Regions from separate parts of the Streptomyces sp. SudanB5_2050 genome, predicted to be linked through region 2. Evidence: riboswitches for the same ligand, from Rfam matches in the RefSeq annotation. Region 2 holds a riboswitch; the other holds the start of a gene.

Region 1 (7,473 bases), 4.0 Mb from region 2:
TGGCCGGGCTCGTGCCGCTCGGCGACGGCCACCTGCGCCTGGGCGGCACCGACCTGGACCGCACGCCCCCCGAATCCCGGCCGGTCGGCGTGGTCTTCCAGGACTACCTGCTCTTCCCGCACCTGTCCGCGCTCGACAACGTCGCGTTCGGGCCGCGCTGCCGGGGTGCGAGCAAGGCACAGGCCCGTGCGCTGGCCGCCGGCTGGCTGGACCGCATGGGCCTGGCCGAGCACGCGGGTGCCAAGCCCCGCCGCCTCTCCGGCGGCCAGGCCCAGCGCGTCGCGCTCGCCCGGGCCCTCGCCACGCACCCCCGGCTGCTCCTCCTGGACGAGCCCCTCGCGGCACTGGACGCCCGCACCCGGCTGGAGGTGCGCGCCCAGCTCCGCCGTCACCTGGCCGAGTTCGAGGCCGTCGCCGTACTGGTGACCCACGACCCGCTGGACGCCATGGTGCTCGCCGACCGGCTGGTCGTGGTCGAGCACGGTCGCGTCGTGCAGGAGGGCGCCCCCGGCGACATCGCCCGCCGGCCGCGCACGGACTACATCGCCCGGCTGGTCGGCCTGAACCTCTACCGCGGGCACGCCGACGGCCACACCGTCCGCCTGGACGCCGGCCCGGCCATCACCACCACCGAGAACCTCTCCGGGGCGGTCTTCGTGGCCTTCCCGCCGAGTGCCGTGACCCTGTACGGGGAACGCCCCGAGGGCGCCAGCGCGCGCAACCTGTGGCGCTGCGAGGTCGCGGGCCTGGAGCCCCACGGCGACCAGATCCGCGCGGACCTGACGGGCGAACTCCCGCTGGCCGCCGACCTCACCACGGTCGCCGCCGCCGAACTCGGCCTCCACCCGGGGGCACCGGTGTGGGCGACGGTCAAGGCGACGCAGACGCACGCATACCCGGCATGACGCCCTCGCCGGGCTACCGTGCCCTCCATGAGCCTGAGCATCCGCAACCAGCTCCCCGGCACCGTCACCACCGTCACCTCGGGCGAGGCGATGGCGACGGTCCGGGTCCGCCTCTCGGGCGGCCAGGACGTCACGGCGGCGATCACCCGGGACGCCGCCGACGACCTCGCGCTGGCCCCCGGGACCGCCGTCCACGCCCTGGTGAAGTCGACGGAGGTCTCCCTGGCCACCGGCCGCGTCGAGGGCCTGTCCATCCGCAACCGGCTCCCGGGCACGGTCACCGCCCTGAGCACCGGCGCGGCGATGGCGTCCGTCCAGGTCGCCGTCGAGGGCGCCGAACTCACCGCGGCCATCACCCGGGACGCCGCCGACGACCTCGGTCTCGCCGTCGGGGCCCCGGTCGTCGCGCTGGTGAAGTCGACGGAGGTCTCCCTGGCCACGGTGTGACCACGAAGACGGTCGAGGCCCCGCCCGGTCCCCCTGCGGGTCCGGGCGGGGCCTCGGCACGACGGCTCAGTCCTCGTACGCGTCCAGCGGCGGGCAGGAGCAGACGAGGTTCCGGTCACCGTAGGCCTGGTCGATCCGGCGGACCGGCGGCCAGTACTTGTCGGCGGCGGACACCCCGGCCGGGAAGACGGCCTCCTCGCGCGAGTAGGCGTGGTCCCAGTCGCCGCCCAGCGCGCCCGCGGTGTGCGGGGCGCCGCGCAGCGGGTTGTCCTCGGCGGGCCAGGCACCGGAGCCGACCTTCTCGATCTCCGCGCGGATGGCGATCATCGCCTCGCAGAAACGGTCCAGCTCGGTCAGGTCCTCGGACTCGGTCGGCTCGATCATCAGCGTGCCGGCCACCGGGAAGGACATCGTCGGCGCGTGGAAGCCGTAGTCGATCAGCCGCTTGGCGACGTCGTCGACGCTGACGCCGGTCGCCTTGGTCAGCGGGCGCAGGTCGATGATGCACTCGTGCGCGACCAGGCCGCCCGGACCGGTGTACAGCACCGGGTAGTGCGGCTCCAGGCGCTTGGCGATGTAGTTGGCGGACAGCACGGCCACCTGCGTGGCCCGCTTGAGGCCCTCGCCGCCCATCAGCCGGACGTACGACCAGGAGATCGGCAGGATGCCGGCCGAGCCCCAGGGCGCCGCCGAGATCGGGCCGACGCCCGTCTGCGGACCGGCCGCGGGCTGCAGCGGGTGGTTGGGCAGGTACGGCGCCAGGTGCGACCGTACGGCCACGGGGCCGACGCCGGGACCGCCGCCGCCGTGCGGGATGCAGAAGGTCTTGTGCAGGTTCAGGTGGGAGACGTCGCCGCCGAAGTGGCCCGGCTTGGCGAGGCCGACCAGGGCGTTGAGGTTGGCGCCGTCCACGTAGACCTGGCCGCCGGCGTCGTGCACCCGGGCGCAGATGTCGGCGACGTGCTCCTCGAAGACCCCGTGCGTGGACGGGTAGGTGATCATCAGCACGGCCAGCTCGTCGCGGTGCTTCTCGATCTTGGCGCGCAGGTCCTCGACGTCGATCTCGCCGTCCTCGGCGGTCTTGACGACGACGACCTTCATGCCGGCCATGACGGCGCTCGCCGCGTTGGTGCCGTGCGCGGAGGACGGGATGAGGCAGACGGTGCGCTGGTCGTCGCCGTTGGCGCGGTGGTAGCCGCGGACGGCGAGCAGGCCGGCGAACTCGCCCTGCGACCCGGCGTTCGGCTGGAGCGAGACCTTGTCGTACCCGGTGACCTCGGCGAGCCGCTCCTCCAGCTCGCGGATGAGCGTCAGGTAGCCCTGCGCCTGCTCGGCGGGCGCGAAGGGGTGCAGCTGGCCGAACTCGGGCCAGGTGACCGGCTCCATCTCGGTGGTCGCGTTGAGCTTCATGGTGCAGGAGCCCAGCGGGATCATGCCGCGGTCCAGCGCGTAGTCCCGGTCGGCGAGGCGGCGCAGGTAGCGCAGCATCGCCGTCTCGGAGCGGTGCTGGTGGAAGACCGGGTGGGTGAGGAAGTCGTCGGTGCGCAGCAGCGCCTCGGGCAGCGTCTCCTCGGTGGCGGCGTCCAGCGCCTCGATGTCACCTTCGACGCCGAAGGCGTTCCACACGCCGCCGACCTGGGCGCGCGTGGTGGTCTCGTCGCAGGCGAACGAGACGTGGTCGGCGTCGACGAGGCGCAGGTTGATGCCGTTCTCGCGGGCGGCGTGGACGATCGCGTCGGCCCGGCCGGGCACCCGCGCGGTGACCGTGTCGAAGTAGGCGCCGTGCACGATCTCGACGCCGCCGGCCGCGAGGCCCGCGGCGGTGACGGAGGCGTAGCGGTGGGTGCGGCGGGCGATGGCCCGCAGCCCCTCAGGGCCGTGGTAGACGGCGTACATGCCGGCCATCACGGCGAGCAGCACCTGGGCGGTGCAGATGTTGCTGGTGGCCTTCTCGCGGCGGATGTGCTGCTCGCGGGTCTGCAGGGCCAGGCGGTAGGCCTTGTTGCCGTCGGCGTCCACGGAGACGCCGACCAGGCGGCCCGGCAGGCTGCGGGCGAACTTCTCGTGCACCGCCATGTAACCGGCGTGCGGTCCGCCGAAGCCCATCGGCACACCGAAGCGCTGGGTCGTGCCGACCGCGATGTCCGCGCCCAGTTCGCCGGGCGAGGTGAGCAGCGTGAGGGCGAGCAGGTCGGCGGCGACGGTGACGAGGGCACCCAGCTCGTGCGCCCGGTCGATCACCGGCTTGATGTCGCGGACGGCACCGGAGGCGCCCGGGTACTGGATCAGGACGCCGTTGATCTCCCGCTCGGCGACCTCGGCGGGGATGCCCTCGGCGAGGTCGGCGACGACGACCTCGACCCCGGTCGGCTCGGCACGGGTCCGGATGACGGCGATGGTCTGCGGCAGGGCGTCCGCGTCGACCAGGAAGAGGCCCTTCTTGTTCTTGCCCATGCGCCGGGACAGCGCCATCGCCTCGGCGGCGGCGGTGCCCTCGTCCAGCAGCGAGGCGCCGGAGGTGGGCAGGCCGGTCAGCTCGGCGACCATCGTCTGGAAGTTCAGCAGGGCCTCCAGACGGCCCTGGGAGATCTCCGGCTGATACGGCGTGTACGCGGTGTACCAGGCCGGGTTCTCCATGACGTTGCGCAGGATCACCGGCGGGGTGAACGTGCCGTAGTAACCCAGGCCGATCATGGAGTCGAGGACCTGGTTGCGATCGGCCAGCGAGCGCAGCTCGGCCAGCACCTCGGCCTCGGAGCGGGCACCGGGCAGGTCCAGCGCGTCGGCGTTCTTGATCACATCCGGCACCGCGGCGGCCGTCAGCTCGTCGAGCGAACCGTAACCGACCTGCGCGAGCATCTTGGCCCGGGCCTCGTGGTCGGGGCCGATGTGGCGCTGCTCGAACGGCATGGCCTGTTCGAGTTCGGTGAGCGGGGTGCGATGGGCGGTCATTGCGGAGGCCTCCTGGTCTGACGACCTGCGAGGGGCACCACGGCGCGGGTACCCGGACGGCCTCCCCCTCTGTCATCTCGACCTGAGAGCTTCACCGGGGGCCCGAGGGCTCTCCCGGCTTTCACCGTCGGTGAGAGCGGAAGCCGTCGACACCCGCCCTGCTTTCCAGAGTGACCTCGTCCGTGCGGTACGTGAGCCTGAGAGATTCCGGGGAGGATTTGCTCCTTCGGCGCCTCCGGTGATGCCCGGAGGACTCTCCCGCACGGGGTCAGCAGCCGTTGCCAGAGTACCAGCGAGGTCGCCGCACGGACCTTCGAGTGGCCGAGCGGCCCTATGTGCTCTTTCGTAGTGACTACGGATGATTTCGGCGGCTGGCGGGTCGGCTGGTGCACGACCCCAGTACGACCATGTGGAGGGCCCGTGCGTACCGAGATAGACCCGCGCAACCTGATCGGCCGCAAGGCGTTCGACCGCAACGGCGCCCGGATCGGCACCGTCGACGAGGTCTATCTCGACGACGCCACCGGCGTCCCCGAATGGGCGGCCATCCGCACCGGTCTGTTCAGCAGGGACGCGTTCGTGCCCCTGGAGCCGAGTGAGCTGGTGGACGGCGCGCTGCGGGTGCCCTTCGACCGCTCCCTCATCAAGGAGGCCCCCGACTTCGGCGTCGGCCGCCACCTCTCGCCGGAGCAGGAACTCCAGCTCTACCACCACTACGGCCTGGACGTGGCCTCCCCTCCCCCGCCGCCCGACCACGACTTCGGCAAGCTGGCCGGCCGGGGCAAGGAAGACGCCTGACGCTCGGACCCGCGCCGCCGGCCCGCCGCACCGCCCGTCAGCCGGGCAGCCGGGCAGCCGTCAGCCAGCAGTCGGCAGTCGGCAGTCGGCAGTCGGAGACGCACGTCCCGCGGGGTCCGGCCCCGCGGCTGCCGGGCCGGTCACTCCCCCGGCCCCGGACCCGGCCCGGGCATCGGCCCCGGGGCATCCCGACCCCCGTCAAGTCCCAGGACCTGTCTCCACCTCGGCCCTCGACCCCGTGCCGGCCCAGGCCGCATCGGCGGCTGCCCCGGACGCCCCGTGGATCTCGGACGCCGGCCCGGGGCCGCCGGGTCTGCACGGGACGGCCGCGACCATGGGGACCGGCGGCACCAGCGGCAGCGGATCCGCCGGAGTCAGGTCCGGGTCGTCGACCGGGAAGGTCCGGACGCGGCCGGTCTCCGAGTACGGCGTCTCGAAGCGCACGGTGACCCGGCCGAGGCCGCTGCCCTGCACCCAGCCGTGCCCGTGCTCCGTGTGCCGCACGTCGTGCCCGGCCGGCCACCGGCGCTCACCGGGTGCCGGGCGCTGTTCCGCGGCCGGCTCGGCCGTGGTCTCGGAGTCGTCGGCGATCTCGGCGGCACGGTCTCCCGCCGCCTGTGCGAAGAGGTCCTCCTGCGTGTAGTCGGCGAGCCCGGTGACGCCGACGCCCAGCAGGCGCACCCCGCCCGTGGTGTCCACCAGGTCCAGCAGGCGGGCCGCCGCCTCCCGCACCACCGCCGGGTCGTCCGTCGGCCCGCGCAGCGTCTCCGACCGGGTCAGCGTGGAGAAGTCGTACCTGCGCACCTTGAGGACGATGGTCCGCCCGGACAGCCCGGAACCCCGCAGCCGGCGCACACACCGGTCCGCCAGCCGCCGCACCTCCATGCCGACCCGCGTGCGGTCATGGATGTCGATGTCATAGGTGTCCTCCACCGACACCGACTTGGTCTCCCGCTCGGCCACCACCGGCCGCTCGTCGCGGGCCAGGGCCATGGCGTACAGGGCGTGCCCGTGCGCCTTGCCCAGCAGTCGCACCAGCTCGTCCTCGCCCGCCTCGGCGAGTTCGCCGACCGTGGTGATCCCGGCCCGCCGCAGATGGTCGCCGGTGGCCGGGCCGACGCCGGGCAGCGTGCGCACGGACATCGGCTCCAGCTTGGCCCGCTCCGTCCCCGGCGGGATCAGGACCAGCCCGTCGGGCTTGGCCTCCTCCGAGGCGATCTTGGCCAGCATCTTGGACGCGGCCAGCCCCACCGACCCGGTGATGCCGGTGACCGCGCGGATGTCCGCGCGCAGCTTCTCCCCCGCCAGCCGGGCCGAGGCCGCGTCCCACGCCGCCCCGCCCGCCTCCAGGTCCACGAACGCCTCGTCCAGGCTCAGCGGCTCCACCAGCGGCGACAGGGCCCGCAGGAGCCGCATCACCTGCTCGCTGATCGTCCGGTACAGCTCGAAGCGCGGGACGAGGTACGCGGCGTTGGGAGCGAGGCGCCGGGCCTGCCCCATGGGCATCGCCGAGTGGACACCGAAGACCCGCGCCTCGTACGAGGCGGTGGCCACCACCCCGCGCGGCCCGAGGCCACCCACGACCACGGCCTTCCCCCGCAGACTCGGCTTGGACGCCTGCTCCACCGAGGCGAAGAAGGCATCCATGTCGAGATGCAGGATCGTGGGCGCGGTTCTCACGCTTCCGATGGTGCCCTACGCCACTGACAACGCCCCGTCCGCGCGCGGCGTCGTTCAGACCGCCCGGTTGCGCCGCCGCGCCAGCTCGTCGGCGGGATTGTGCCCGACCAGGGTCTCGCCCGTGTCGATCCGCTCACCGTGCAGCTGGGACAGCGCGCTCTCCACGTCCCGCCACACCACTCCGACGGCGATGCCGAAGATGCCCTGGCCGCCCTGGAGCAGGGCGTGCACCTCGTCGGGAGAGGTGCACTCGTAGACCGTGGCGCCGTCGCTCATCAGCGTCATCCGCTCCAGGTCGCGGAAACCGCGCTCCCTGAGGTGCTGGACGGCCGTGCGAATGTTCTGCAGGGAGACACCGGTGTCGAGGAAGCGCTTGACGATCTTCAGCACCACCACGTCGCGGAAGCTGTACAGACGCTGGGTGCCGGAACCGTGCGCGGGTCGCACACTGGGCTCGACGAGGCCGGTGCGGGCCCAGTAGTCGAGCTGCCGATAGGTGATGCCGGCGGCCGCGCAGGCCGTCGGTCCCCGGTAACCGATCTGGTCGGACGCCATGGACGTCGCTCCTCCGCCACTCGGCACCGCCGCCGGGCGCTGCGGAACCGGGTCGGCCGCGCCGTGCTGCGGATAGCCCCCGCCCGCACGCAACCGGGTGCCGGGGGGAGGGTACGGACCACCCGCCCCGAGGCTG
Region 2 (7,473 bases):
CCTGAGGTGCGTTGGGTAGTCACGATCTCGGATCCTCCGGATTAGATGAGAGACCCCGTGCAGGTGCCACGGGTCGCTTTGCGGTACGGCAGGTCAGCGGGAGCCCTTCGGGTCCAGCGCGTCGCGTACGCCGTCACCGAAGAGGTTGAAGGCAAGAACGGTGATGAAGATCGCCACACCCGGGATCACCATGTACATGGGATCCGACTTGTAGTAGTCGATCGCGCTCGACAGCATCTGCCCCCAGGAGGAGGTGGGCGGCTTGACGCCCACGCCCAGGAAGCTGAGTGCGGCCTCGGTGAGGATGTTGGTCGGGATCATCATCGTGGTGTAGACGATGATCGGCGCGACCAGGTTGGGCAGCAGTTCCTTGAACAGGATGTAGAAGCGTCCGGCACCCAGGGACCGGGCCGCCTCGACGTACTCCCGCTCGCGCATGGACAGGGTCTGGCCGCGGACCACACGGCCGATGTAGGGCCATCCGAAGAAGCCGATGACCAGGATCATCATGAGCAGGCGGACACCGGTGCCGCTGAGGCCCAGCATGCTGTCCGGCATGACCGAGACCAGCGCGATGATGAACAGCAGCTGCGGGAAGGCCAGCAGGCCGTCCATGACCCGGCTGATGAGGGCGTCGACCCAGCCGCCGAAGAAGCCGGCGAGGACACCGAGGACGGTACCGATGATCACGGCCACGATGGCGGACAGGAAGCCGACCAGGAGCGAGATCCGGGCACCGTGGACGATGCGGGCGAAGATGTCGCGGCCGTTGACGGGCTCGACGCCCAGCCAGTGCTCGCCGCTCATGCCGCCCAGGGAGCCGGTGGGGGTGCCGAACAGCGGGTCGATCAGGTCCTCGTGGAACTCGTTGGGATCCTGGCCGTAGAGGGAGGTGATCAGGGGCGCGAGGATCGCGACCACGATGAGGAAGAGCACGACGATGCCGCCCGTGAGGGCCAGCTTGTCCCGCTTCAGGCGCTCCCAGGCGATGCGGCCGAGGGAGCGCCCCTGAACCGCCTTGGCCTCGGCGCCGGCGACCGCCGCCTCCTCGGCCGCACTCGGGGCCGCTTCCGCGGTCGGCTCGTGCAATGGTGCCGTCATCTGGCAGGGACCCCTCTCAACCGGCGGTAGCCGGCCCGCACTTGCCGCTGTAGCGGCGTGATCAGTCCGTCGTACACAGGGGCGAACAGCCACCCCTTGCTGCGGGAGTCTTCAACGCTTTGGCGATCTGTAGCCAGACTTGACAGGGAAAGGATGCGCAACCGTGATGCTGTTTGAGGTGTTCCGTTATCCGGACAGTGGGTAACGGCGGCCGGACGCGGACGAGTTGGGACATCTACGGCACAGTGTCGCCAACCGCCTTCGTCTACGCGCGAAGATGTCCTCCCACCGGGAGCGGGGCGGGTCGCGGAACCGTCAGTACCGGCCCTGTGCCGGAGGGTATCCGTACCCGCCCGCGGGCGCCGGGGCGGGGGCGGCCCCGTGGGCTTCGCGGTCGTAGAACGGACGGGTGCGGGCGCGCAGCCACATGGCGACCGGATCGTGGGTGTCCGTCATCGCGACCGTCGACACCGGCAGACCTTCCGGGACCGCGCCGACGGACTGCTGCATCATGGCGCGCACCGCGTCGACGGCCGGCGGGGAGGTGTCGTACACGTCGAGGCCGATGGCGAGGTAGGGCGCCCCGAGCGCCGGCTGCACCCAGGCGCGGCGCAGTGCGCGGACCGCCGGGGTGCGGTGGGCGTTCTGCGCGAGCAGGGCGTAGAACTGCGGGATCTCGATGGCCGGTTCGGACAGGCGCAGGGGGCCGGCGGGCTGGCGGTCCAGGCCGGAGGCGATGCGGCGCAGGTCGAGCCACGGGATGCCGACGCCGCCGCCGGGGGCGTGCGGGTTGAGCCACAGGCCGTAGTGGTCGGGGTAGAGGGCGCGGGCCACCTCCAGTCCGTCGACCACCTCGTACGAGCGGTTCCAGCCACTGGCGGAGAGTTCCTGGGCGGAGGTGACGCAGGGGGCGTACCCGAAGCCGTCGACCTCCATCTTCCCGTACTGGGCGTCCGGGGAGCCTGCCTGACCGTGCCAGAGCAGCATCCAGACCTGGCCGGAGGCGGGGGTGGCGAGCGCGCGCAGCAGGGCCTCGTAGGCGTCGTAGCGCCCGGGGGTCACCTGGCGCAGCATGTGCTCGACCTGTCCGGTCGTGGTGCCGCTGGCGCTCACGTGTATCGCCCCTTCGAGAAGTTCCCCTGTTGTGAACCCAGCTTAAGGCTCCGCCGGGCGGGGGACGCCTGTGCGCTCGGGGGTGCCGTCCGTCCTCCCCCGCCCGGCACGGCCCCCGCCGGTGTCACAGGTCGCGGTCGTAGAACGGGCGGACGTTCGTCCGCATCCAGTCGCAGACCGGGTCCTGGGCCGCCTCCAGGAGGACCAGGTTGACCTGGGTCTTGAGAGGGGCCTTGGCGAGGGCCCGGCCCAGGGCGTCGAGGGGGAGGGCGCGGGCGTCGCCCTCCCAGTGGGCGAGTTCGACGCCGACGAACATGACCGGGTCGGCGGTCTCGATGGCGGCCATGCAGCGTCGTGCGGTGCGGACGACGCCGGTGGCGGCGAACTCGGCGGAGGCGGCGGCGAGGAAGTCCACCGGGTCGTCCTGCCAGTCCGGTTCGAAGAGGCGGACCCGGCCGCCCGAGGCGGGTCCGTCCAGCGGGGTGCGGCCGGCCCGGCACAGCTCGGCCACGGCGGGCGGCGGCAGCGGGACGCCGACCACGCCCTCCGGGTTGACGACGACGCCGACCTGCGGGGGCAGGCCCCGGGCGAACTCGACCGCGGGGGCGATGGTGTACGCCATCTGCGCGCCGGCGACCTGGCGGAGCTGCTCCTCGGAGCTGAACACCGGCACGTAGGCCTGGCCCTCGATCTCCAGCGTGGGCAGGTCGAGCGGACCGCTGTGCGGTCCGCCGCCGTTGGGCAGGGGTATCCACAGGAAGCTCCGGCCGAGCACCTCCACGATCCGTCCGCCGGCGGACGGGACGCCGAGGGACGCGGACAGCACCTCCTCCAGCTCGTTGCCGGGCCACCCGCCGTGCGGGTGGGGGTGCGCCTGTGCCGGGAAGTCCATCTGCCTACCTACCGCCTGCCTGGTACCGCTGCTGTGGCTGAAAAGGCTAACCCGTTCGACCGCAGGGCCCTACGGTGCGTCACCCCGTGAACGCGATCCGGTGGAGCGTGTCGGCCGCCGCCCGGTCCAGGAGGATCGCCGACGCACAGCCGGCCGGCAGGGTGCCCTCGGTCACCGCGCGCAGCAGGCGGGCGTTGGCCGTGCGGTGGCGCAGGAAGGCGTACCGCGACACGCCCCGGCCGCGCTCGCGCTGGCCGGCCAGGGCCTCGTCGGCACCGACGTCGAGCAGGAGCAGGTGCAGGGTGCCCTCGCGGCGGCGGGCCTCGCGGGCGAGCCAGGCGCGCACCCAGGACTGCGTGCCGCAGTCGTGCACCACGACGCCCTCGCCGGAGCGCACGGCCTTGCGCAGCCCGGCGTAGTGGGCGAGACGGACCAGGGGGCGGTAGAGCGCGTACGGCAGGAAGCGCGGCATGCGGCGCTCCCAGCGGTCGCGGGTGTCCTGGGAGTCGACGCGGGTGCCGCGCACGGTGCGCTCCATCAGCGTCGACTTGCCGCTGCCGGGCAGACCGGTGATCACCACCAGGTCCCGGGGTCCGAAGAGCAGGGCGTGCGGGCTGCGGCCCTCCCGGTCCCGCAGGTCGCGGACGACCGGTGCGGGCAGCTCGGCGCACGCCTCCGGGGCCGGGGCGACGGGCTGCTCGGGCAGCGCGAGACCCGAAGTGGCGGCGTACGCCGTGGTCCTGTTCACCGTGATCGTCCTCCCCTGGGGCGGTTCACGAGTTCCCATCCCCGTCGAGTGTAAAGAGAAGGTAATGCGCAGGTCTCGCGTTTTCGTTCGCTTACTGCCACAGGCCGGTTACAGATCACGGTCTGCCACGGATCGGCGGGGCGTGCAATGATGGCGGCGCCAACTGCATACCGGCCGTTTGAATCCGCGCGGGAGAGTCCCCGGCCGCGCCGGGGCGCCGAAGGAGCAAGTCCCTCCCTTGAATCTCTCAGGCACCGTTACCGCGCGGGCGAGGCACATCTGAAAAGCGGGCCGCCGCCCGACGGCGGCCCCACCCAAGGTGCAAGCCCTGATCGCCGTACTCCGGTGGTCGTGGCGAACCTCTCAGGTTCCGATGACAGATGGGGAGGAACGACCTCGCCCGTGCCGTCCTGTCCTGGGAGACGACCGACCGATGAGCAGTACAGAACTCCGCCGTACCGCGCTCGACGCCACGCATCGCGCGCTGGGCGCGACGATGACCGACTTCGCCGGCTGGGACATGCCGCTGCGCTACGGCTCCGAGCGCGACGAGCACGTCGCGGTGCGCACCCGCGCCGGGCTCTTCGACCTCTCCCACATGGGCGAGATCACGGTCACCGGCCCCCAGGCCGCCGATCTGCTGAACTACGCGCTGGTCGGCAACATCGGCAGTGTGAAGCCGGGCCGCGCCCGCTACACCATGATCTGCCGTGAGGACGGCGGCATCCTGGACGACCTGATCGTCTACCGGCTCGGCGAGGCCGAGGCCACTTCTTCCCACTACATGGTGGTCGCCAACGCCTCCAACGCCCAGGTGGTGCTGGACGCGCTGACCGAGCGGGCCGCCGGCTTCGACGCCGAGGTCCGCGACGACCGCGACGCGTACGCGCTGCTCGCGGTGCAGGGCCCCGAGTCGCCGGCCATCGTCAAGAGCCTCACCGACGCCGACCTGGACGGCCTGAAGTACTACGCCGGACTGCCCGGCACGGTCGCGGGCGTCCCCGCGCTCATCGCCCGCACCGGTTACACCGGCGAGGACGGCTTCGAGCTGTTCGTGAAGCCGGAGCACGCCGTGGAGCTGTGGCGGGCGCTGACCGAGGCGGGCGAGGGCGCCGGGCTGGTCCCCTGCGGCCTGTCCTGCCGCGACACGCTCCGTCTGGAAGCGGGCATGCCGCTGTACGGGCACGAGCTGACGACCGAGCTGACGCCCTTCGACGCCGGGCTCGGCCGGGTGGTGAAGTTCGAGAAGGAGGGCGACTTCGTCGGGCGCGCCGCGCTCACCGAGGCCGCTTCCCGGGCCGAGCAGAACCCGCCCCGCGTCCTGGTGGGCCTGGTCGCCGAGGGCCGCCGGGTCCCGCGCGCCGGGTACCGGGTCGTCGCCGGCGGCGAGGTGGTCGGCGAGGTGACCTCGGGCGCCCCGTCCCCGACACTGGGCAAGCCGATCGCCATGGCCTACGTCGACCCCGCGCACGCGGTGCCGGGCACCGAGGGTGTCGGCGTGGACATCCGGGGCAGCCACGAGCCGTACGAGGTCGTGGCGCTGCCCTTCTACAAGCGCCAGAAGTAGACACTGGGCGGCGGGGCCCCGCCGCTCCGCGCGCCCGCCGCCCGCGACCGCCGCTCACCAGCGGTTTCGGCGGCCCTCTCGCATCACCCCCGTCACCAGCATTTTCCCGCGTACAGGAGAATTCAGGCCATGAGCAACCCCCAGCAGCTGCGTTACAGCAAGGAGCACGAGTGGCTGTCGGCCGCCGAGGACGGCGCTTCGACGGTCGGCATCACGGAGCACGCGGCCAACGCGCTCGGTGACGTCGTCTTCGTCCAGCTCCCCGAGGTCGGCGACTCGGTGACCGCGGGCGAGACCTGCGGCGAACTGGAGTCGACCAAGTCCGTCTCCGACCTGTACTCCCCCGTCTCCGGTGAGGTCACCGAGGTCAACGAGGACGTCGTCAACGACCCGTCGCTGGTGAACAGCGCCCCCTTCGAGGGCGGCTGGCTGTTCAAGGTGCGGATCACGGACGAGCCGGCCGACCTGCTCTCCGCCGACGAGTACACCGCCTTCACCGCCGGCTGAGGAGTCACGCCCGCATGTCGCTTCTGAACACCCCCCTGCACGAGCTGGACCCCGACGTCGCCGCCGCCGTCGACGCCGAGCTGGACCGCCAGCAGTCCACCCTCGAGATGATCGCCTCGGAGAACTTCGCCCCCGTCGCGGTCATGGAGGCCCAGGGCTCGGTCCTCACCAACAAGTACGCCGAGGGCTACCCCGGCCGCCGCTACTACGGCGGCTGCGAGCACGTCGACGTGGTCGAGCAGATCGCCATCGACCGGGTCAAGGCGCTGTTCGGCGCCGAGCACGCCAACGTGCAGCCGCACTCGGGCGCCCAGGCCAACGCGGCCGCGATGTTCGCGCTGCTCAAGCCGGGCGACACGATCATGGGTCTGAACCTCGCCCACGGCGGGCACCTGACCCACGGCATGAAGATCAACTTCTCCGGCAAGCTCTACAACGTCGTCGCCTACCACGTCGGCGACGACGGCCAGGTCGACATGGCCGAGGTGGAGCGCCTGGCCAAGGAGAACAAGCCGAAGCTGATCGTGGCCGGCTGGTCGGCCTACCCGCGGCAGCTGGACTTCGCCGCGTTCCGCAAGATCGCCGACGAGGTCGGCGCGTACCTCATGGTCGACATGGCGCACTTCGCCGGTCTGGTCGCGGCGGGCCTCCACCCGAACCCGGTCCCGCACGCCCACGTCGTGACCACCACCACCCACAAGACGCTGGGCGGCCCGCGCGGCGGTGTGATCCTCTCCACGGCCGAGCTGGCCAAGAAGATCAACTCCGCCGTCTTCCCCGGTCAGCAGGGTGGCCCGCTGGAGCACGTGGTGGCCGCCAAGGCCGTCGCCTTCAAGGTCGCCGCGAGCGAGGACTTCAAGGAGCGCCAGCGTCGTACGCTGGAGGGCGCCCGCATCCTCGCCGAGCGCCTGGTGAAGGACGACGCGAAGGCGGCGGGCGTGTCGGTCCTGACCGGCGGCACGGACGTCCACCTGGTCCTCGTCGACCTGCGCGACTCCGAGCTGGACGGCCAGCAGGCCGAGGACCGCCTCCACGAGGTCGGCATCACGGTCAACCGCAACGCCGTCCCGAACGACCCGCGTCCGCCGATGGTGACCTCCGGTCTGCGCATCGGCACGCCGGCCCTGGCGACCCGCGGCTTCACGGCCGAGGACTTCGCCGAGGTCGCGGACGTGATCGCCGAGGCGCTGAAGCCGTCCTACGACGCCGAGGCCCTCAAGGCCCGGGTGAAGGCCCTGGCCGACAAGCACCCGCTGTACCCGGGTCTGAACAAGTAGACACCGCGTGTGCACAGGGGTGCCGTGCCCGTCACGAGCGGGCACGGCACCCCACCCCCCGAAGCACCACCTCTGCACCACCCCCGTTCTGAGGAGTCCCCCGTGGCCATCTCGGTCTTCGACCTGTTCTCGATCGGCATCGGCCCGTCGAGCTCCCACACGGTCGGCCCGATGCGCGCGGCCCGCATGTTCGCCCGCCGCCTGCGCAACGAGGAGCTGCTGGGCTCCGTCGCCTCGGTCCGCGCCGAGCTGTACGGCTCGCTCGGCG

Evidence for each region. A riboswitch is a leader RNA that binds a small molecule or an ion and turns the genes downstream of it on or off. The one in region 2 is predicted to bind glycine.
Region 1: another riboswitch for glycine. It lies ahead of gcvP (aminomethyl-transferring glycine dehydrogenase); the one in region 2 lies ahead of gcvT (glycine cleavage system aminomethyltransferase GcvT).

What each region holds. Positions count from the first base shown of each region.
Region 1 is NZ_OZ186760.1:1,443,104-1,450,576, forward strand. Features, by position in the region: gene ACFZP7_RS06365 (ABC transporter ATP-binding protein) at 1-905, shown strand, start outside; gene ACFZP7_RS06370 (molybdopterin-binding protein) at 933-1,352, shown strand; gene gcvP (aminomethyl-transferring glycine dehydrogenase) at 1,419-4,304, opposite strand; glycine riboswitch at 4,480-4,575, opposite strand; gene ACFZP7_RS06380 (PRC-barrel domain-containing protein) at 4,725-5,102, shown strand; gene ACFZP7_RS06385 (DNA polymerase IV) at 5,301-6,782, opposite strand; gene ACFZP7_RS06390 (MerR family transcriptional regulator) at 6,837-7,473, opposite strand, start outside.
Region 2 is NZ_OZ186760.1:5,431,511-5,438,983, reverse strand. Features, by position in the region: gene ACFZP7_RS24365 (ABC transporter substrate-binding protein) at 1-23, opposite strand, end outside; gene ACFZP7_RS24360 (ABC transporter permease) at 94-1,101, opposite strand; gene ACFZP7_RS24355 (enhanced serine sensitivity protein SseB C-terminal domain-containing protein) at 1,417-2,214, opposite strand; gene ACFZP7_RS24350 (enhanced serine sensitivity protein SseB) at 2,339-3,106, opposite strand; gene ACFZP7_RS24345 (AAA family ATPase) at 3,186-3,854, opposite strand; glycine riboswitch at 4,034-4,127, shown strand; gene gcvT (glycine cleavage system aminomethyltransferase GcvT) at 4,288-5,421, shown strand; gene gcvH (glycine cleavage system protein GcvH) at 5,551-5,928, shown strand; gene glyA (serine hydroxymethyltransferase) at 5,943-7,205, shown strand; gene ACFZP7_RS24325 (L-serine ammonia-lyase) at 7,308-7,473, shown strand, end outside.